DNA from 2 places in the Paenarthrobacter sp. OM7 genome. Region 2 is predicted to be linked to the other one. Evidence: riboswitches for the same ligand, from Rfam matches in the RefSeq annotation. Region 2 holds a riboswitch; the other holds the start of a gene.
The links. Region 2 has a riboswitch for glycine ahead of gcvP (aminomethyl-transferring glycine dehydrogenase). Riboswitches for the same ligand answer to the same signal wherever they lie in the genome.

Region 1 (10,405 bases), 1.4 Mb from region 2:
GACGTGTTGAGCGGTGTTGTCCTGGCTACGGGCAAAGTGATCCCCATGGAAGCTGTGGTAACCGGACCGCGTTTGGAGGCCCGGTCCACTGTGCTCGAGTCTTTGGGAGTTCCGTCGGTGGAGCACCCCATGGGCGTAGGAAGGCACGTGGAAGTGAATCCCATGGGCGGCGCCACATCGGTGCCAGGTGTCTGGGCAGCGGGAAACGTCGCGGATCTCATGGGGCAGGTCATGGCTTCTGCAGCGTCAGGAGTTATGGCAGGGGCTGCCATCAATGCCGATCTCATAATGGAGGAGACCAAAGCGGCTGTGCGGGCAGCGCATCAGGCATCTCTATCCCACTAGGTCGGATGCAGCCGCGGCCGCACAGTGATCCATCCGATCACAAAGCACAAAACCATCGACGTGCAGGCCCCGCCAGAGGACGATTAAGGGACAGCCGTTAAAGGAGGTTGGGTATGTGCTACGCGTACTACGACGACTTCGAGCGGCGCACGAAGAAGGACTCCGCGCGCAGGCCCGAGACGCATACGTCTGACGCAAAGTCTGATGCAAAGAAGGAAGCAGCTCCGACGGAGAGCCGTCAACGGACGGAAGGAACGTTGTGGACTTTCCTGGCCCGCCGTCGCAAGGAATCGGAGGTTCCGGAACGGACGATGCACCGCATCCGCGAGAAAGTCTAGGCATTCATTGTCACGGTCAAGGAAGCTGCACTTGCTCGAAGCAAAAGGGTGAAGGCGCTGCGCTCGCAGCGCCTTCACCCTTTTGGCTGCTGGTTTGGTGGCTGAAGCCTTATGACGGAGCGGCCAGGAACTCCCGGGCAGCCGTCACCAGGGCTTCCGTTCCTCGTGTCAGCGTTGGCTGGATAACCGGCGCAAAGTATGGCGAGTGATTCGACGGAATGTCCTCGGGCAGGCGACCTGTTGAGGCGAACTCCTTGAACAAGGCAGGCTCGGCGCCACCCAGGAACCAGAACACCAGCGGAGCACCGGCAGCCTTGGCCAGGACTCCCACGTCCTCGCTGCCGGACACGGGCCCGGGGTCGATAATCTGTGTTTCACCAAACTTTGCCTTGAACGCTGCCGACACCCTCCCGGTGGCAGCTTCGTCGTTGACTGTCAGCGGGAACCGTTCTTCGAAGTGGATTTCCGGTTCCTTGGGAGCCCCTGAAGCTGTGGCTTCCCCCTTGGCAATACGCTCAATTGAACCGAGGATCTTATCCCTCGTTGCCTCGTTGAAAGTGCGGACGCTGAGGCCCAGGGTTGCCGTTTCCGGGATGATGTTGTTCTTGGTGCCTGAGTGAATCTGCCCAACGCTTACCACTGCGGAGTCACTGGCTGCCAGTTCACGCGAGACGATGCCCTGCAACCTGACAGTGGTTGCAGCAGCCATCAATACCGGATCAATAGTGGTCTCCGGGCGCGATCCGTGGCCCCCTCGTCCATGCAAAGTGATGTTGAGGGAATCAGCGGACGCCATGGTGACGCCGGGCCGCATGCCGAACCATCCGGCAGGGAAAGGGGCCACATGCTGGCCCATGACGACGTCGGGTTTCGGGACCACGTCATACAACCCGTCGGCAACCATGGTTTCTGCCCCGCCGCCCCATTCTTCTGCCGGTTGGAAGAGGGCTATCAGGGTGCCTTGCCACTCATCACGCTGCGAGGCCAGGACCTCCACTGCGCCAACCAGGCAGCTCACGTGCACGTCATGGCCGCAAGCGTGCATGACCGGCATGTCCTTGCCCTCATGATCAACACCTACGGCCGTACTTGCGTAGTCCAAACCCGTTGCTTCCTTGACCGGCAACGCATCCATGTCCGCCCTGAGCATCACCACCGGTCCGGGCCCATTGACCAGGACACCAACAACCCCGGTCTTTCCGATATTGCGGTGAACCGTGAAGCCGAGGTCTTCAAGATAACCAGCGGCGATCCCGGCGGTTCGGGTTTCCTGGAAGGACAATTCGGGATGGGCGTGCAGGTCCTTGTAAAGCTTTTCGAGGTCAATGGTCATGAGTCAGCCCTTTTCGTTCGACGCCTGGATCTGGCCAGTGTATCCAGCCCAAAGCTGCAAACGCTGGGAAGCACCTGCACACTGGATGGCATGAAAGATTCTGAATCAGTCACCACTCAGCAATCCACCGTTGAAGAGTGGACCAAGTCCTTGGCGGAATCCACCGGTTCCCCGGGCGGGGGTGCCGGGACCGGGGTCATGCTCTCCATTGCCGCCTCGTTGACATCCATGGTGGCCGGATACACCGAGGCGGAAGAGGCCCAGCGCGAACAGCTCGGTGACATCCACGCCCGGGCCCACGCTCTCCGCCAAGCCGCGCTTGAACTAGCCGACGACGACGCGTCCGCCTCCAACGCTTTCGGTGCCGCCTTCCGCCTCGACCCCGGTCCGGAACGGGACGCAGCGATCCATCAGGCCTCCGTCGATGCTGCCAAGGCTTCAGCCGTCCTGGGCGAGCGCGCCATCAACGCCATCGAAGACCTGGGCTGGCTCGCTTCCAACGGGAACCCTGCGTTGATCGCCGATGTCGTTGTGGGCTTTGGAGCCCTCCGTGCAGCCATAGCGGGAGCTCGAACCAACGTTAGCTTTGACCTCGGGTCGCTGACCTCCGCCGGCACCACGCTCCAGGAAGTCAGGGAACAGCATCCAAAGCTGTGGAATACGGTGACCCGACTCAGCGACGCCCTCGACAGGATCGACGAACTGACTGCCGCCGTCGACAAAAAAGCGGTGCCGACCGAAGCTGTCTAGCTTCAGTCGGCACCGCGTTTCCTACTGCGCCTTCGGCGCTGTACCTGCTACTGCGCCTTCGGCGCTGTACCTGCTACTGGGCCTTCGGCGCTGTGCCCGCTACTGCGCCTTCGGCACACGCCGGAGCACGACGGCGGCGAGCACTGCCGCGCCGGCCATCAGGACCAGCCCAATCGCCGCAGTGATGTGGACGCCGGACTCGAAAGCTGTCCGGGCGGCGACTGTCAACGCTTCCGACAATGGCGCCGGGAGTGCGGCTGCCGCATCAACAGCACCGGCGAGGGTTTCCCCTGACTTCCCGGCGGCTTGTGAGGAGACGCCGTCCGGAATGATGAGGTTGTGCTGGTAGGAAGCCGTGAGGATCGAGCCGAGCACGGCCGTCCCCAAGAGCGAACCCAGCTCGTAGCCGGTCTCGGAAATGGCTGAGGCGGCGCCGGACTTGTCGGCAGGTACTGAGGCCAGGATGAGGTCGTTGGAGATGGTCTCCGCAGCACCCACGCCCACGGCGAGAACGGTCAGGGCTGACAGCAGGAATATCGGGCCGCTGCCGTGGTCGCCCACCACCACAATCAAGTAACCGATGGCGCTGAGCGTCAGACCAGCAGCGACAACGAAGCCGGGCCGGACACGCTTGACCAGCGGCACCACCAGCAGGCCTGCGATGACTGTTGCCAGGAGGGCAGGAATCATGGCGATGCCTGCCTCCATGGGGGACTGTCCTTCAACCAGCTGCAGGTGCTGGGCGAAGAAGTAGATGAAGCCCGTCATGGAGAACAAGGACAGCACGTTTGCCACGATTGCCGTGCTGAACACCTTGTTCTTGAACAAAGCGACGTCCAGCATGGGGTTTTCGATCCGCTGCTGGCGGCGAACGAACAGGATGCCCATCACCAGGCCGAAGCCCATGAAAGCTGCAGCCGACGCTCCGAAGCCGTGAACTGCGAATTCCTTAATGCCGTAGACGAACGGGGCCATGGTGACCACGGACAGGACAATGCTCTTCACGTCCACGCGGCCAGGATTGGCGTCCTTGGACTCGGGAATCAGGACCCGGCCGAAGGCCAGAAGCGGCAGGAGCAGGAACGCTGCCACCAGGAAGACGGCACCCCACCAGAAGTGCTCCACCAGCCAGCCGCCGAAGATCGGGCCGAGCGCCGCACCACCGGAGAAGCCGGCAGCCCACACAGCGATCGCAAGCCGCCGGCGGTTGGGATCGGTGAAGATGTTCCGGATCAGGGACAGTGTTGAGGGCATCAGCATGGCGCCGAAGACACCAAGGCCCGCGCGTCCGGCAATGAGCCATTCAGCGGAAGGCGCGAATGCCGTAGCAGCCGAAACCGCTGCGAACCCCGTGCTGCCGATCAGCAGCAGCCGCCGTCGTCCGATTCTGTCACCGAGGTTGCCCATGGAGACGAGCAGTGCGGCGAGGACCAGGGGATAGGCGTCAACAATCCACAGCAGCTGAACGCCGCCCACGTCCAGGGATCGGGCGATCTCGGGCAGGGCGAAGGTGAGCGCGGTGTTGTCGACGGCCACCAGCAGCACCGGGAACATCAGGAGTGCCAGTGCCGTCCAATCGCGCCACGGTGCTGCCTGGCCCATATCGGGACGAGCGGAACGGGGTGCTTGGGTTGAGGACGGCGAGTACATGTCATTTACTATACCGTCCAGACGGTACAGTTTCAAATACAACCCGGCGAGCCTTTAGGGAATGATGGACGCATGCCACGAAAACCAGTTGCCCGGGACGCCGTCCTGGATGCTTTCGAAGCCCTCCTCATCGAGGTGGGGGAGCGAGCTGCCACGCTCGACGCCGTTGCCAAGCGCGCAGGGGTGTCCAAAGGTGGGCTGCTCTACCACTTCCCCAATAAGGAAGCACTGATCACGGCCCTGCTTGAACGGCTGGATCTCTTGGCCGACGAGGACACGGAGCTGATGAAGGCGTCGCCCGATGGTTCCGCCGCCTACTTCATTCGCTCCTCGCTCTGGGCGGACACGCCGATGGACCGGGCTTTTGTTGCCGTCACCAGATTGGCTGAAGTGGCCCACGAGGAAACGCGTCGCAGATTCGCCGCCATTCAACAGCGGTGGCTGGACGTGCTCGCCGAGGACGTCGGCCCAGAGGTTGCCAAGGCAGTCAGTTACATGGGTGACGGGCTCTATTTCAACGCGATGTTCGAGGGCGGGCAAGAGGGCGGCAATGTCGGGCGGGAGGCCGACGTCGAAATCCTGCTCAGTGTCCTCGAGCGGCTGAGGAAGTAACGGGCAGTCCATTTGCGGCGGCGACCGTGACGTAGGACAATTAACCCCTGTGGCCTGCCCTGATCGGGGTCATACATAACTGAAAATGCCTTTGATCTGCGGCGGGAGAGTCCTGCAAGCATGTGATGCAGGCGCCGTAGGAGCAAACCCTCCCCAGGAATCTCTCAGGCCCACGCACCGCCGCGGCGAGGCAACTCTGGAAAGCAGCAGGCATTCTGCCCACCTCAAGGGTGAAAGAGTGCTGTGCTCACCGACGGTGCAAGCGATGGTTGTTCACGCAACGCGCGGAAACTCTCAGGTCCAATACAGAGCGGGGAGGAACCCAGCCGCTGTGGCGTACCCAAACGCCGCCCAAGTAATGGAGTTCCTTCGTGACGGTTAGTTCTGCCTCCACCACCTTCGTTGATCGGCATATTGGCGCCCGCCGCCAAGCCGACATTGAGACCATGCTCAAGTCCGTCGGCTACGACACCGTTGATTCGCTGGTGGACACCGCCGTCCCGAACGACATCCGGCAGGACGTCGCCCTCACCCTGCAGAACGCTTTGAGCGAAGTTGAGGTTCTGGCCGAGCTCCGCAAGCTTGCGTCCAAGAACAAGACCGCTGTCCAGATGATCGGCCAGGGCTACTTCGATACCGTGACGCCGCCGGTGATCCGCCGTAACATCCTTGAGTCCCCGGCCTGGTACACCGCCTATACCCCGTACCAGCCGGAAATCTCCCAAGGCCGTCTCGAGGCTCTCCTGAACTTCCAGACCATGGTCCAGGATCTGGTTGGCCTCCCGATCGCCAACGCCTCCCTGCTGGACGAAGCCACGGCCGTGGCCGAGGCCGTCCTGATGATGCGCAGGGCCAATAAGAACGCAGGTGCACGGGATGGCAAGACCGTCCTCGACGCAGACTGCCTCCCGCAGACCATCGCCATTGTGAAGGGCCGCGCTGAGGCTCTCGGCTTTGAGGTCGAGGTTGCTGACCTCTCGCTCGGTCTCCCGGAAGGTGACATCAACGGAGTCGTCCTCCAGCAGCCCGGTGTTTCCGGCCGCGTCTTCGATCACTCAGCTGTGATCGCCGAGGCCAAGGAGCGTGGCGCGCTGGTGACGGTCGCTGCCGACCTCCTGTCCCTCACTCTCATCACCCCTCCGGGCGAGCAGGGCGCGGACATCGCCGTTGGATCCGCGCAGCGTCTGGGTGTTCCGCTGTTCTTCGGCGGCCCGCACGCCGCCTACATGGCGGTCCAAAAGGGCCTGGAGCGTTCCATGCCGGGCCGTCTGGTGGGCGTTTCCAAGGACGACGCCGGTGTCCCCGCCTACCGCTTGGCGCTGCAGACCCGCGAGCAGCACATCCGCCGCGAGAAGGCCACGTCCAACATCTGTACCGCGCAGGCGCTGCTGGCCATCGTGGCCTCGATGTACGCCGTTTACCACGGCCCCGAGGGCCTCAAGGCGATCGCTGAAACCGCGCACGGCCACGCCCGCACCCTGGCAGCGTCACTGAAGGCTGCTGGCGTCGAGGTCCTGCACGGATCCTTCTTCGACACCATCACCGTCCGCGTTCCCGGCAAGGCAGGCGAGATCGTCGCCGCCGCCGAGGCCAAGGGCATCAACCTGCGCGGCGTCGACGCTGACACGGTTGGCATCTCTGTTGATGAAACCACTACGTCCGAGATTGTCGGCGGTCTCCTTGATGTCTTCGGAGCTTCGCTTTCCGAAGCCGCTGAAGGCTTCGCTCTTGAGGCTTCCGTGGAGCGCACCAGCGACTTCCTGCAGCATCCGGTATTCAATACGCATCGTTCCGAGACGCAGCTGTTGCGCTATATCCGCAAGCTCTCGGACCGGGACCTTGCTCTGGACCGCACCATGATCCCGCTGGGTTCCTGCACCATGAAGCTGAACGCCACCGCTGAAATGGAAGCCATTTCCTGGCCGGAGTTTGCCTCCATCCACCCGTTCGCTCCGGATTCCCAGACCGAGGGCTGGCGTGAACTCATCACCGACCTTGAGGCGCAGCTGACCGAGATCACCGGATATGACCAGGTCTCCATTCAGCCGAACGCCGGTTCCCAGGGTGAACTGGCAGGTCTGCTGGCGATCCGCGGCTACCACCTGTCCCGCGGCGACGAGCAGCGCAATGTTTGCCTCATCCCCGCTTCTGCCCACGGCACCAACGCTGCCTCGGCAGTGCTGGCCGGCATGAAGGTGGTAGTTGTTGCTACGGCGCCTGACGGCACCATCGACCACGTTGACCTCAAGAACAAGATCGAAGCGCACCGGGATGCCCTCTCGGCCATCATGATCACCTACCCCTCCACGCACGGCGTGTACGACGCCGACGTCCGCGAGGTCTGCGACGCCATCCACGAGGCCGGCGGCCAGGTCTACATTGATGGCGCAAACCTCAATGCACTCGTTGGCCTTGCACAGCCGGGCAAGTTCGGCGGCGACGTGTCCCACCTGAACCTGCACAAGACCTTCTGCATCCCGCACGGCGGCGGCGGACCGGGCGTGGGCCCGGTTGCTGCCAAGGCACACCTCGCACCGTTCATGCCAGGCGATGCAGCCTCCTGGACCGAGGGCAACGACGTCCCGATCTCCGCATCCCGCTTCGGTTCCGCCGGTGTCCTGCCTATTTCCTGGGCCTACGTGAAGCTCATGGGTGGCCAGGGACTGACGGAAGCAACCAAGTCGGCCCTGCTAGCTGCAAACTACATCGCATCCCGTCTCAACGACCACTTCCCGGTGCTTTACACCGGCGAAGGCGGACTCGTGGCCCACGAGTGCATCCTGGACCTTCGTGAACTGACGGCCAAGACCGGCGTCACCGCTGAGGACGTGGCCAAGCGCCTGATCGACTTCGGCTTCCACGCCCCCACCCTGGCGTTCCCGGTTGCCGGCACGTTGATGGTGGAGCCGACGGAGTCCGAGGACCTCGTGGAGATCGACCGCTTCATCGAAGCCATGATCACCATCCGCAAGGAAATCGACCAGGTTGCCCACGGCGAATTCACGGTAGAGAACTCGCCGCTGCGCAAGGCACCCCACACGGCTGCTGCCGTCGTAAGTTCTGATTGGGACCGGGCGTACCCGCGCGAGCAGGCCGCCTTCCCGGTCCACCACCTCAAGCAGGACAAGTACTTCCCGCCCGTCGGCCGCATCGACGGCGCAGCCGGTGACCGCAACCTGGTCTGCTCGTGCCCGCCGATCGAAGATTTTGAGAACTAAGGACTGACTCCATGTCTGAGAACTACACCGCGCTCTACGAAGAGCACAAGAAGCTCGGCGCGTCCTTCACCGACTTCGGTGGCTGGCAGATGCCGCTGAAGTACTCGTCCGAGTTGGCCGAGCACCACGCAGTCCGCAAGTCCGCGGGCTTGTTCGATCTCTCCCACATGGGTGAAGTCTGGGTCACCGGTCCAGAGGCCGCAGCGTTCCTTGACTACGCGCTGGTGGGGAAGATCTCCGCCATGGCTGTGGGCAAGGCCAAATACTCGCTGATCTGCCAGGAAGACGGCGGCATCATCGATGACCTCATCACGTACCGGCGGGGTGACCAGAAGTTCCTGGTGGTTCCGAACGCCGGCAATGCTGCGGTTGTTGCTTCAGCACTGCTGGAACGCGCCGCCGGGTTCGACGTCGTTGTTGAAGACGCTTCCGCGGAGACCTCGTTGATTGCTGTTCAGGGGCCGCTGGCCGAAGCGATCCTCCTCCGCCTTGTGCCGGCTGAACAGCACGCACTGGTCACTGAACTGAAGTACTACGCGGCGGTTGATGTCCCGTTCACGGTCGACGGCGGCACTCAGGAACTCCTGCTGGCCCGCACCGGCTACACCGGCGAAGACGGTTTTGAGATCTTCGTTGCCAACGACTCCGCAGCCGCCCTCTGGCAGGCCATCGCCGACGCCGCTGAAGAAGGCGAACTTACCCCGGCAGGCCTCGCTTCCCGCGATTCCCTCCGCCTCGAAGCCGGCATGCCCCTCTACGGCAACGAGCTCTCCCGTGAAGGCAACCCCTTCGCAGCAGGGCTCGGGCCCGTGGTGGCTCTGTCCAAGGAAGGCGACTTCGTTGGCAAGGACGCACTCGCGGCGTTGAAGGCCGACGGTGCCGGCTCCACCAGCGGGCGCAAGCTCGTTGGCCTCAAGGGCCTGGGGCGTCGCGCCGGACGCGGACACTACCCGGTCCTCAAGGACGGCGCAGTGGTTGGCGAAGTCACGTCCGGCCAGCCGAGCCCGACGCTCGGTTACCCGGTAGCGTTGGCCTATGTCGACGTCGAGCATTCAGAGCTTGGTACCGCCCTGGACATTGACCTGCGCGGTAAGAGCGAGCCGTTCGAAGTCGTCGCGCTGCCGTTCTACAAGCGCCAAAAATAAGCCGGGTCTGCCTGCCAGCCCTTCGTGAGCCGCTAAGGTGCTGGGGGCCACCTGCCGAAGTATTCGGGGCCTTATCTCCGACCCAGCCATAGTTTTGACCAACCATAGTAAGGAAACAGAATGCCCAAAGTAGCGCCCGAACTTCAGTACTCCGACGAGCACGAGTGGGTCTCCCGCGGCGAAGGAAACCTCGTGTCCGTTGGCATCTCCGAGGTTGCCACCGACGCACTGGGTGACATTGTGTATGTTGACCTCCCCGAGGTTGGTTCTTCCGTGACCGCCGGCGAGACCTGCGGCGAAGTTGAGTCCACCAAGTCCGTCTCGGACCTGTACTCGCCCGTTACCGGTGAGGTCACCGAGATCAACGACGCTGTTGTCGGCGACCCCGCCCTGATCAACAATGACCCCTATGGTGCCGGTTGGCTCTTCAAGGTCGCTGCTGAGTCCGACGGCCCGCTGCTCTCGGCCGAGGAATACGCCTCCAAGAATGGCGGAGACCTCTCCTAGGTTCCTCCAATCGGGGAATGCCGCCCGTTCCATGGGGCAACCCAGGCACGCATCCAGTGGCGTAGCGTGGGAATGTAGTAACTGAATAATTTGCGACGCCGGGTTGCCGCCTTTGGGGGCCATCCGGCGTCGTGCTTCGGTCGATCTCCGCCACAAGCGGGGGAGGCCATCCGGCAGGACCATCTGCCGGACCGTTTCAAACTGTATTAAGGAATCCCGACCATGGCTGTTGGTGTTTTCGATCTTTTTTCCGTGGGTATTGGCCCGTCGAGCTCCCATACTGTGGGACCGATGCGCGCTGCTGCTGTGTTCGCCGGTGAGCTGAAGGACGCTGGTGTCCTGAGCTCGGTGGCCTCGTTGCGGGTTGATCTGTACGGCTCGTTGGCTGCGACGGGACGTGGCCACGGGACCATGACTGCCACACTGTTGGGCTTGGAGGGGTACCACCCCGAGCTCATTCTGCCTGATGAGGTGGAAGCGCGGTTGGCCGCTATCGCGGAGACGGGG
Region 2 (10,405 bases):
GCCCTTCTTCCGCATCGCGGTGGCCCAAAGGCGCCCGGCCCGGTACGAGGACCGCACCAACGGACCCGACATCACACCAAGGAACCCGATCTCCTCGGCCTCGTGCTGGAGATCCACGAACTCCTGCGGCTTGACCCACCGGTCCACCGGCAAGTGCCGCTCGGACGGGCGCAGGTACTGGGTGATCGTGATCAAATCACACCCGGCCGCGTGCAGGTCCCGCAGGGCCTCGGAGATTTCCTCCCGGGTCTCGCCCATGCCCAGGATCAGGTTGGACTTGGTCACCATGCCCAGATCACGGCCCTGCGTGATGACATCAAGGGACCGCTCGTACCGGAACGCCGGACGGATCCGCTTGAAAATCCTCGGCACGGTCTCGACGTTGTGCGCGAACACCTCGGGCTTGGAATCACAGATCGCCGCGATGTGCTCCGGCTTGCCGGAGAAATCCGGGATCAGCAGCTCCACCCCGGTGCCCGGGTTCAGTTCGTGGATCTTCCGGACCGTTTCGGCGTACAACCACACACCCTCATCGGCCAGGTCATCACGGGCCACACCGGTCACGGTCGCGTAGCGCAACTGCATCGCCTGCACCGATCGGGCCACCTTGGTGGGTTCGAACATGTCCACCGGGGACGGCTTGCCGGTATCGATCTGGCAGAAATCACACCGCCGGGTGCACTCGGACCCGCCGATCAGGAACGTCGCTTCCTTGTCTTCCCAGCACTCAAAAATGTTCGGGCAGCCGGCCTCTTCACACACAGTGTGCAGGCCTTCCTTCTTCACCAGGTTCTTGAGCTGGACGAACTCAGGACCCATCTGGACCTTGGCCTTGATCCACTCGGGCTTGCGTTCAACCGGGACCGCCGAGTTACGCTGCTCAACGCGCAGCAACTTACGGCCTTCAGGTGCGAGTGTCATGAGTTTCTTCCCTTGTTGGTTGTTCAGCATTCGACGACGTTGACGGCGAGGCCGCCCATCGCGGTTTCCTTGTACTTATGGGACATGTCCTTGCCCGTTTCCCGCATGGTCACGATCACCTCATCCAGGGACACCCGGTGCGTCCCATCACCCCACAACGCCATCTTCGCCGCGTTGATCGCCTTCGCCGCCGCGATCGCGTTCCGCTCAATACACGGAATCTGCACCAACCCACCAATCGGATCACACGTCAGCCCCAGGTTGTGTTCCATCGCGATCTCCGCCGCGTTCTCCACCTGACCCGGCGTACCACCCATCACCTCAGCCAACCCGGCAGCAGCCATCGACGACGCCGACCCCACCTCACCCTGGCAGCCCACCTCAGCCCCCGAAATGGAGGCCTGTTCCTTGTACAACACACCCACGGCACCGGCAGTGAGCAGGAACTTCACCACCACATCATCCCGATCCTCCTGGGAGGCCTGATCCATGCCCGGGGCATAATTCAACGCGTAATACAGCACCGCCGGAATGATCCCCGCAGCACCATTGGTCGGCGCCGTGACCACCCGGCCACCCGAGGCGTTCTCCTCATTGACGGCAAGGGCGATCAGGTTCACCCACTCCTGCCAATACTTCGGATCGTTCCGGTCCTTGTCCTCCTTCAGCAGCCGCTCCAACCAGTCAGGAGCACGACGCCGGACCCTCAACCCACCGGGCAACACACCCTCACGCTTCAAACTCGTTTCAACACAGGCTTCCATCACATGCCAGATATGCAGCAAACCCTCCCGGATCTCCTCCTCCGACCGGGACGCCCGCTCGTTGATGAACATGATGTCGCTGATCCCCAAACCCTTGGACGCACACCGGCCCAACAACTCCGCCGCCGTCCGGAACGGCAACGGCAACTCCTTCTTCGACTCCTCCAACTCCTGCTGTGCAGCGTTCTCCTCACCCTCCCGGACAATGAACCCGCCACCGACCGAAAAGAACGTCGCCTCCCGCAAGGTGTTTCCCTCAGCGTCGGCCACGGCGAACTTCATCCCGTTCGTATGCCGCGGCAACACCGTCAACGGATGCAACACCATATCCTCCACCGCATACGGCAGCTCCACACCTTCACCGGATGCACCGGCCAGGTTGAGCTTTCCCGTCTCAGCAATGGAAGCCAACCGCTCCTCCACCTCGTCAGGAAGGATCTCCTCGGGGTCGTATCCTTCCAGCCCCAGCAGGACAGCAGTGAAGGTGCCGTGCCCCTTACCGGTGGCGGCCAACGATCCGTACAGATCAACCCGCAAACCGGCAATGGATTCAAGGTCACCGGATTCACGAAGCTCACGGGCAAACACCGCCCCGGCACGCATCGGCCCCACAGTATGAGAGCTCGACGGCCCAATGCCTACAGAGAACAGATCGAAGACCCCAACGGCCATGGCTATTTCCTCACTAGTAAAACGACATTGAACCCGCCCCGCCCCCAACAAACGGAACGGACCCCAAACCCCCCTTCGCCGATTCGGGGCTTCGCTGCACAACATGCCGCGCGAACGGCACGTCCCGCAGCAACCCCCCGAACCGGACAAAACACCAACGAGCCAAAACCCCGATTAGGCGAGGTTCGCGACTCCCGGGTACAGCGGGTGCGCCTTCGCAAGAACATCAACACAGTGACGCAGCCCGGAAAGGTCCGCGTCGGCGTCGGCGATTAATGCCTCGGCGATGATGTCGGCCACCTCGCGGAAGGCTGCTTCACCGAAGCCGCGCGTCGCCAACGCCGGAGTGCCGATGCGCAGTCCGGAGGTGACCATGGGCGGGCGGGGGTCGAACGGGACAGCATTGCGGTTGACGGTGATGTCGATCGTGGCAAGGCGGTCTTCGGCTTGCTGGCCGTCGAGTTCGCAATTGCGGAGGTCGACGAGGACCAGGTGCACGTCCGTTCCTCCGGAGACGACGCTGATGCCCTTGGCGGCGACGTCGGGCTGGACCAGTCGCTCGGCAAGGATGCGGGCACCCGCGAGGACACGTTCCTGACGCTCACGGAACTCCTCCGAGGCGGCGATCTTGAACGCGACGGCCTTGCCGGCGATCACGTGCTCCAGCGGTCCGCCCTGCTGTCCCGGGAACACGGCCGAGTTGATCTTCTTGGCGATGTCGGCGTCGTTGGAGAGGATGATGCCGCCACGCGGACCGGCGAGGGTCTTGTGCGTGGTGGACGTGGTGACGTGCGCGTGTGGGACGGGCGAGGGGTGCAGCCCCGCAGCCACCAGGCCGGCGAAGTGGGCCATGTCCACCATCAAGTAGGCGCCCACGGAGTCGGCGATCCGGCGGAACTCGGCGAAGTCCAACTGCCGCGCATAAGCGGACCAGCCGGCAACGATCAGCGCAGGTTTGTGCTCCTGTGCCAGGCGCTCAACCTCGGCCATATCCACCGTGTGGGTGTCCTCGCGGACGCCGTAGGGAACCACGTTGTAGAGCTTGCCGGAGAAGTTGATGCGCATGCCGTGCGTGAGGTGCCCACCGTGAGCCAGGTTCAGGCCCATGATGGTGTCGCCGGGCTTGATGAGGGCGTGCATCACGGAGGCGTTGGCCTGCGCACCGGAGTGTGGCTGGACGTTCGCGTACTCGGCCCCGAAAAGGGACTTGATGCGGTCGATCGCGAGCTGTTCGATCACGTCAACATGCTCGCAGCCGCCGTAGTAGCGCTTGCCCGGGTAACCTTCGGCGTACTTGTTGGTCAGGACCGAGCCTTGGGCCTGCATGACGGCAACGGCCGTGTGGTTCTCCGAGGCGATCATTTCCAGGCCGTCGCGCTGGCGACCCAGTTCGTCGTCGATCTTCGCAGCGATCTCGGGATCCAGCTCTGACAGCCGGGCGTCCAGCGACGCCGACACCACTTGCTGGTACTCAGTTACGGATACCGGGTTCACAGTTCTCCACCGTTCGTTGCAGCGTATTCTTCGGCCGACATGAGGGGCCCTTCTTCTGTGGCAGCAACCTTGAACAGCCAGCCCGCGCCGTAGGGATCGTTGTTGATGAGGGCGGGATCAGTGACAACGGCGTCGTTGATCTCGGTCACCTCCCCCGTCACGGGCGAGTACAGGTCCGATACCGACTTGGTGGATTCAACCTCGCCACAGGTCTCCCCTGCGGTCACTGTGGAACCAACCTCAGGGAGGTCCACGTACACAATGTCGCCCAGGGCGTCAGCAGCCACCGCGGAAATCCCGATCCCCACAGGCCCTTCACCGTCAGCGGCAACCCACTCGTGCTCAGCCGAGTACTTCAATTCAGCAACTACCTTGCTCATAAGATTCCTTCTCTCACTAACTGAAAACTTTTCAAGATCACCCGCTGTAGGGGCTACTTCCGACGCTTGTAGAAGGGCAGCGCGACTACTTCGAAGGGCTCAGCCTTCCCGCGCAGGTCCACCTCGACCGTCGTGCCCGGCTCTGAATGCTCGACGTCGACATACGCCATCGCTACCGGGTAACCGAGCGTGGGGCTCGGTTGGCCGGAGGTGACTTCGCCGATGAGCGAGCCGTCTTTGAGGACCGAGTAGTGTCCGCGGGCGGCGCGGCGGCCGGTACCTTTGAGACCGACCAGCTTCTGGCCGATGGTGGATCCGACCCCGGCTGCCTTGATCGACGTCAGTGCTTCCCGACCAACGAAGTCGCTTTCCTTAGCTAAGGAAACTACCGGGCCGAGCCCTGCGGCGTAGGCATTGACGTGGATGGAGAGCTCGTTGCCGTAGAGCGGCATTCCGGCCTCCAAACGCAGTGAGTCGCGGGCTGCGAGGCCTGCCGGGATGAGGCCGTGGCCTTCGCCGGCTTCGAGCAATGCTTCCCAGAGGCCCGGGGCGTCGAGGTTCGGGACGTAGATTTCGAAGCCGTCTTCGCCGGTGTAGCCGGTGCGGGCCAGCAGCAGGTCCTGGGTGCCGCCGTCGAACGTCAGCCCAACCTCAACCGCAGCGTAGTACTTCAGATCGGTGACCAGCGCGTGCTGATCGGTGGGAACCAGGGTCAGCAGGATGGCTTCGGCGTTCGGGCCCTGCACCGCGATCAGTGACGTCTCGGCAGAAACGTCCTCAACGACGACGTCGAAACCGGCCGCGCGCTTCAGCAGCGCCGCGGCGACCACCTTGGCGTTGCCCGCATTGGGGACCACCAGGTACTTGTCCGCGCCGTCCTCAGGAGAGGGTCGACGGTAGGTAATGAGGTCGTCGATGATGCCGCCGTCGGTGTTGCAGATCAGCGAGTACTTCGCTTTGCCCACGGCGATCGCGGACAGCTTGCCTACCAGCGCGTAATCCAGGAAGGCCGCAGCGTCCGGGCCGGACACCCAGACTTCACCCATGTGGGAGAGGTCGAACAAGCCCGCGGACTTGCGGACTGCGTGGTGTTCGGCGAGTTCGGACTCGTACTTCAGGGGCATCTGCCAGCCGCCGAAGTCCGTGAAGGATGCACCGGCCTTTTTATGCTGCTCGTAGAGAGCGGTGTAGTTCTCAGACATGTCGGGAGTCCTTAGTTTTCGAAGTCTTCGAGCGGAGGGCAGGAGCACACAAGATTCCGGTCACCGGCGGCGCCGTCGATCCTGCCTACCGGCGGGAAGTACTTGTCCTGCTTCAGGTGGTGGACCGGGAAGGCGGCCTGCTCGCGCGGGTAATCCCGGTCCCAGCCGGAATTCACGACGGCGGCAGCCGTGTGCGGCGCGTTGCGCAGCGGCGAGTTCTCAACGGTGAAATCACCGCTGGCCACCTGCTCAATCTCGGCGCGGATGGTGATCATGGCTTCGATGAAGCGGTCAATCTCCACGAGGTCCTCGGACTCCGTCGGCTCCACCATCAACGTGCCGGCAACCGGGAACGCCAGGGTGGGGGCGTGGAAGCCGAAGTCGATCAGCCGCTTGGCCACGTCTTCGGCCGTGACACCTGTGCGGGAGGTCAGTTCGCGGAGGTCAAGGATGCACTCGTGGGCCACGAGCCCGCCCTCACCCGTGTAAAGGATGGGGAAGTGCTCATCCAGGCGGGAAGCAACATAGTTGGCTGCAAGCAGGGCCGACTTGGTAGCTTCCGTCAGCCCCTGCCCACCCATGAGCTTCACATACGCCCAGGAAATCGGCAGTACACCGGCAGAGCCGTAACGTGAGGCGGAAATCGCGACACCATGACCAGGCTCGTGCGCAGCCTTGTTCGCGTCACCGGGCATGAACGGTGCGAGGTGTGCCTTGGCAGCAACCGGGCCCACGCCCGGTCCGCCACCGCCGTGCGGGATGCAGAAGGTCTTGTGCAGGTTCAGGTGGGACACGTCGCCGCCGAACTTGCCCGGCTGTGCCAAGCCAACCAGTGCGTTCAGGTTTGCGCCGTCAACGTAGACCTGGCCGCCGGCTGCGTGGATCGCGTCGCACACCTCGCGAACGTCGGCGTCGTACACACCGTGCGTGGACGGGTAGGTGATCATGATGCAGGACAGGACGTCCTTGTTGGCTTCAATCTTGGCGGTCAGGTCCGCGTGATCGATGGTGCCGTCAGCAGCCGTGGCCACCACCACTACCTTCATGCCCGCCAGCACAGCAGACGCTGCATTGGTGCCGTGGGCCGACGCCGGGATGAGGCAGACAGTGCGCTGCTCATCACCGCGGGACAGGTGGTAGCCGCGGATTGCCAGCAGACCTGCGAGCTCACCCTGGGAACCGGCGTTCGGCTGGATGGAGACCTGGTCATAGCCCGTGATCTCCGTGAGGTCAGCTTCCAGATCCTCAATCAGTTCCCGCCAACCAGCAGTCTGGTGGTCCGGAGCGAACGGGTGGATGGAGGCGAACTCCGGCCAGGAAATGGCTTCCATTTCAGCAGTGGCGTTCAGCTTCATGGTGCAGGAGCCCAGCGGGATCATGGTGCGGTCCAGAGCAAGGTCCCGGTCGGACAGCTTGCGGATATAGCGCAACAGCTGCGTCTCGGAACGATGCGTGTTGAACACCGGGTGCTGCAGGAAGTCGGACGTCCGGACCACGTCAGAGGGCAGCTCAAACCCGGCCGCGTCCCCCACGGGTCCGGCGCCAAAGGCGACGGCTACCGCGGAGAGGACGTCCGGCGTCGTGGTTTCATCAACGGAGACACCAACGGTGTCGGCGTCGATGAACCGCAGGTTGATGCCGCGGGCTTCCGCGGCGGCGATGACCTTGTCGGCCTTGCCCGGGACCCGGACGGTGATGGTGTCGAAGAAGGCCTCGGAGACGAGTTCGCGGCCGGCCTTCTGCAGTGCGGTGGCAAGCGTACGTGCGTGGCCGTGGACGGTCTCGGCGATCGCCTTCAGGCCCTCGGGGCCATGGTAGACGGCGTACATCGAGGCGACAATGGCGAGCAATGCCTGGGCCGTGCAGATGTTGGACGTGGCCTTTTCGCGGCGGATGTGCTGCTCGCGGGTCTGCAGCGCCAAGCGGTACGCGGGGACGCCTGCGTTGTCCTTGGAAACACCAACGATGCGGCCGGGAAGTGTACGTTCCATGCCTTCGCGAACGGCCATGTACGCAGCGTGCGGGCCGCCGAAGAACAGCGGAACACCGAAGCGCTGCGCAGTTCCGACGGCGATGTCCGCACCTTGCTCGCCCGGGGGCGTGATGAGGGTGAGCGCCAGCAAGTCAGCGGCCACGGTGACCAGGGCACCGCGTTCCTTGGCGTCGGCGATGACGCCGGAGTGGTTGAAGACCCGGCCGGAAACGCCGGGCTGCTGCAGGACGATGCCGTTGATGTCGCCATCGGGAAGACCGGCAGACAGGTCAGCAATCTCCACCTCGAAGCCCAGGGCCTCAGCACGGCCCTTGACGATCGCGATGGTCTGCGGGAGGAGGTCGGCGTCCAGGACGGTCTTGCCGTCCTTGGCCGTCTTGGACTTGTTGGCCCGACGCATCAGCAATACGGCCTCGGCAACGGCGGTGGCTTCATCCAGCAGCGAGGCGTTGGCTACGGGAAGTCCGGTGAGGTCCTGCACCATGGTCTGGAAGTTGAGCAGCGCTTCGAGGCGGCCCTGCGAAATTTCCGGCTGGTACGGCGTGTAGGCCGTGTACCAAGCGGGAGCTTCCAGGATGTTGCGGCGGATCACCGGGGGCGTCACGGTGTCGTAGTAGCCCTGGCCGATCATCTGGACAGCGGTTTTGTTCTTGGAAGCCAGTTTGCGCAACTCGGCGAGGACCTGGACTTCAGTGAGGGCGTCCTGCAACTTCAGGGCGGTGTCCTGCCGGATGGAATCGGGGACCGCGACGTCTACCAGGCCGTCGACAGAGTCGTAGCCGATGGCCTTGAGCATGGTGTCAACGTCGGCTTGGCGGCGGGCGCCGATGTGCCGGTCCGCGAAGGCGGTGGGGGTTGATTGAACAGTCAAGAGGAACTCCATGATTCAGGCGCCCAATGAGCGCCACGATGATGTGGGGTTCCTCCCCGCTCTGTATTGGACCTGAGAGATTCCGCAGGAATGGTTGCCTGCTTGCACCGTCGGTGAGCCCGGTTGCCCGGACTGCTTTCCAGAGTTGCCTAACCGCGGCGGTACATGGGCCTGAGAGATTCCTGGGGAGGATTTGCTCCTACGGCGCCTGACTGGATGTACCGGCAGGACTCTCCCGCCGCAGATCAAAAGCGTTGCGCCACCATGAGTGACACGCTTCACACCATAGCCGGTTGTTTTGAAAAAGTGCAAGCAAGGTGTGGTTACTGATGCATCGCCTCATGGATCTGCAGCGCGAACCACAGCTGCGCAACGGTGGACGTTTCCCCCATGTCCAGCCCCGTCAGCTCGCCGATTTTGCGCATCCGGTAGATGATGGTCTGCCGGTGCGCGAACAACGCTGTCGCGGTCTTTTGCCACGAACGCTGCGAGTCCAAGTAGGTCCTCAGCGTCAGGATGAGATCGCCTTCCTGCCCCTGCTCGTAGTCGAAAATTGGACCCAGAAGCCGCCTGACCAGCGCCGTTCCTTCCTCGAAACTTGTGAGCCCCAGCCACGATGGTCCCTCCGCATAACGGGCCAGCCCCAGCCCGTTCGCACGGGCAGAACCCAGCGCCCACAGGGACTCCTGCAGTGCCCTCTGGATGCTGGCAACGGCAGCCGGCGCACTGATTCCGATCGCGGCATCTTCCCCTGCGCAGTGCACCAGGACGCTGTCCGGAACGTCTGCCGAAACCACCACGTGGAGCCTGTTGTTCCGCTTCAACGACGCCGACGCAACCCCGTGCCGCCATAGTTCGATATGGACGTTGGCCAGCCTGCCGCCGTCGTCCGCTGTGGCACCGTCCGCCGTCATGGAGGCGAGCAGGAGTCCTTGTGGCGGAACGTCAAAACCAGCCAACCGGCTCTCCATCTCCGCTGCGCCCAACCGTCCGTCCATGGCTTGCAGCAGGAACTCGCCGGCCAACCGATGCCGGCCTTCCAGCGACAGCACGATGCGTGAAAGCTGGAGTCCCAGCACGGTTGCGGCGTGGAGGAGGACGACGGCGTCCGGGTGGGGTTCGTTGTGGGGCAGCACCACCAGGAGCGCGTTCGCATGCGTGGGAATGTCCATGGTGAGCACGTGCCGGCCGCGGATGCGGTGCCACTGGAAGTTCTTACCGGCGAGGGACACGTGCCCGGACAGCGGGGCCCATTCCTCGGCGAGGAACGCCGGGAGTGCCTGCCCGTCCGGATGCCAAGGGTGGAGGCATCGGCGGTCCACCACAAACAAGTCCGCGTCGAGCTCGGTCGCGAGCCGCTGGACCAGGCTCTGCCAGTGGTCTTCGGAGGCTCCGGCGGTGCGGAGCAGATCGTAGACGCGGGCTGTCTGCCGCAACCGACGGGATTCTTCGAGCAAGGAAGACTCGGCCACCGAGCGGGCAATGGCGATGAACGGCAATGGGTACGGGATGTTGATCAGGGGCAGCGGGAGCTTGTCGCATGCATCCAAAAACTCCGGGGTGAGCGGAGGCGCGTGCATCTTTTCACCGATGGCCAACGCGCTGGCACCGCTGTCCATCAATGCCTCGGCGAGCGCCACCTGCCCATCGGCGTCCGCGGGAATGGATAGGCCATTGGTCATCATGAGCTCACCGCCCGTCACCCACTCCCACAGCCTGGGCAGGTCCGAGGTGTGGGCCCAGGTGATGCGGTTGTCCGTGCCGGCCGGACCGGCCAAAAGAGTGAGCCCCAGTTGCGGCTCAGCCACGAGTTCGGCCACGGTGATTGCCATCTCTTGCGCTCCGGTTCTGTGCGTGGGCGGCGGTTTTGCGCCGCACTCGGCGGCTCTTAGACATTCGTCTAAACGCCTCCACTATTTGTAGTCAATGTATCGCTATCCGAGGTGATCCGCGTCACCAAGAATGGAAGTACTTACTTCCCGCTCAACGGCGAGCACCCCTCACCCCAAGGATCCGTCAATGACAACGCACAAGCCCATCGGCCCAGTCGACGCAACCAAAGTCCCCCGGTATGCAGGCCTCGGTACTTTCGCCCGTCTCCCCCAAAT

Region 1: linked by a shared signal. The riboswitch ahead of gcvP (aminomethyl-transferring glycine dehydrogenase) and the one ahead of gcvP (aminomethyl-transferring glycine dehydrogenase) in region 2 are both predicted to bind glycine.

Annotation. Positions count from the first base shown of each region.
Region 1 covers NZ_CP123579.1:1,087,037-1,097,441, forward strand. The annotation lists gene QEH68_RS05090 (NAD(P)/FAD-dependent oxidoreductase) at 1-345, shown strand, start outside; gene QEH68_RS05095 (hypothetical protein) at 459-683, shown strand; gene QEH68_RS05100 (amidohydrolase) at 793-2,016, opposite strand; gene QEH68_RS05105 (cyclodeaminase/cyclohydrolase family protein) at 2,107-2,766, shown strand; gene QEH68_RS05110 (MFS transporter) at 2,866-4,416, opposite strand; gene QEH68_RS05115 (TetR/AcrR family transcriptional regulator) at 4,489-5,028, shown strand; glycine riboswitch at 5,121-5,218, shown strand; gene gcvP (aminomethyl-transferring glycine dehydrogenase) at 5,400-8,246, shown strand; gene gcvT (glycine cleavage system aminomethyltransferase GcvT) at 8,258-9,391, shown strand; gene gcvH (glycine cleavage system protein GcvH) at 9,512-9,898, shown strand; gene QEH68_RS05135 (L-serine ammonia-lyase) at 10,121-10,405, shown strand, end outside.
Region 2 covers NZ_CP123579.1:4,434,216-4,444,620, forward strand. The annotation lists gene lipA (lipoyl synthase) at 1-921, opposite strand, end outside; gene QEH68_RS20480 (L-serine ammonia-lyase) at 945-2,357, opposite strand; gene glyA (serine hydroxymethyltransferase) at 2,532-3,851, opposite strand; gene gcvH (glycine cleavage system protein GcvH) at 3,848-4,231, opposite strand; gene gcvT (glycine cleavage system aminomethyltransferase GcvT) at 4,285-5,433, opposite strand; gene gcvP (aminomethyl-transferring glycine dehydrogenase) at 5,445-8,297, opposite strand; glycine riboswitch at 8,447-8,545, opposite strand; gene QEH68_RS20505 (PucR family transcriptional regulator) at 8,621-10,129, opposite strand; gene speB (agmatinase) at 10,317-10,405, shown strand, end outside.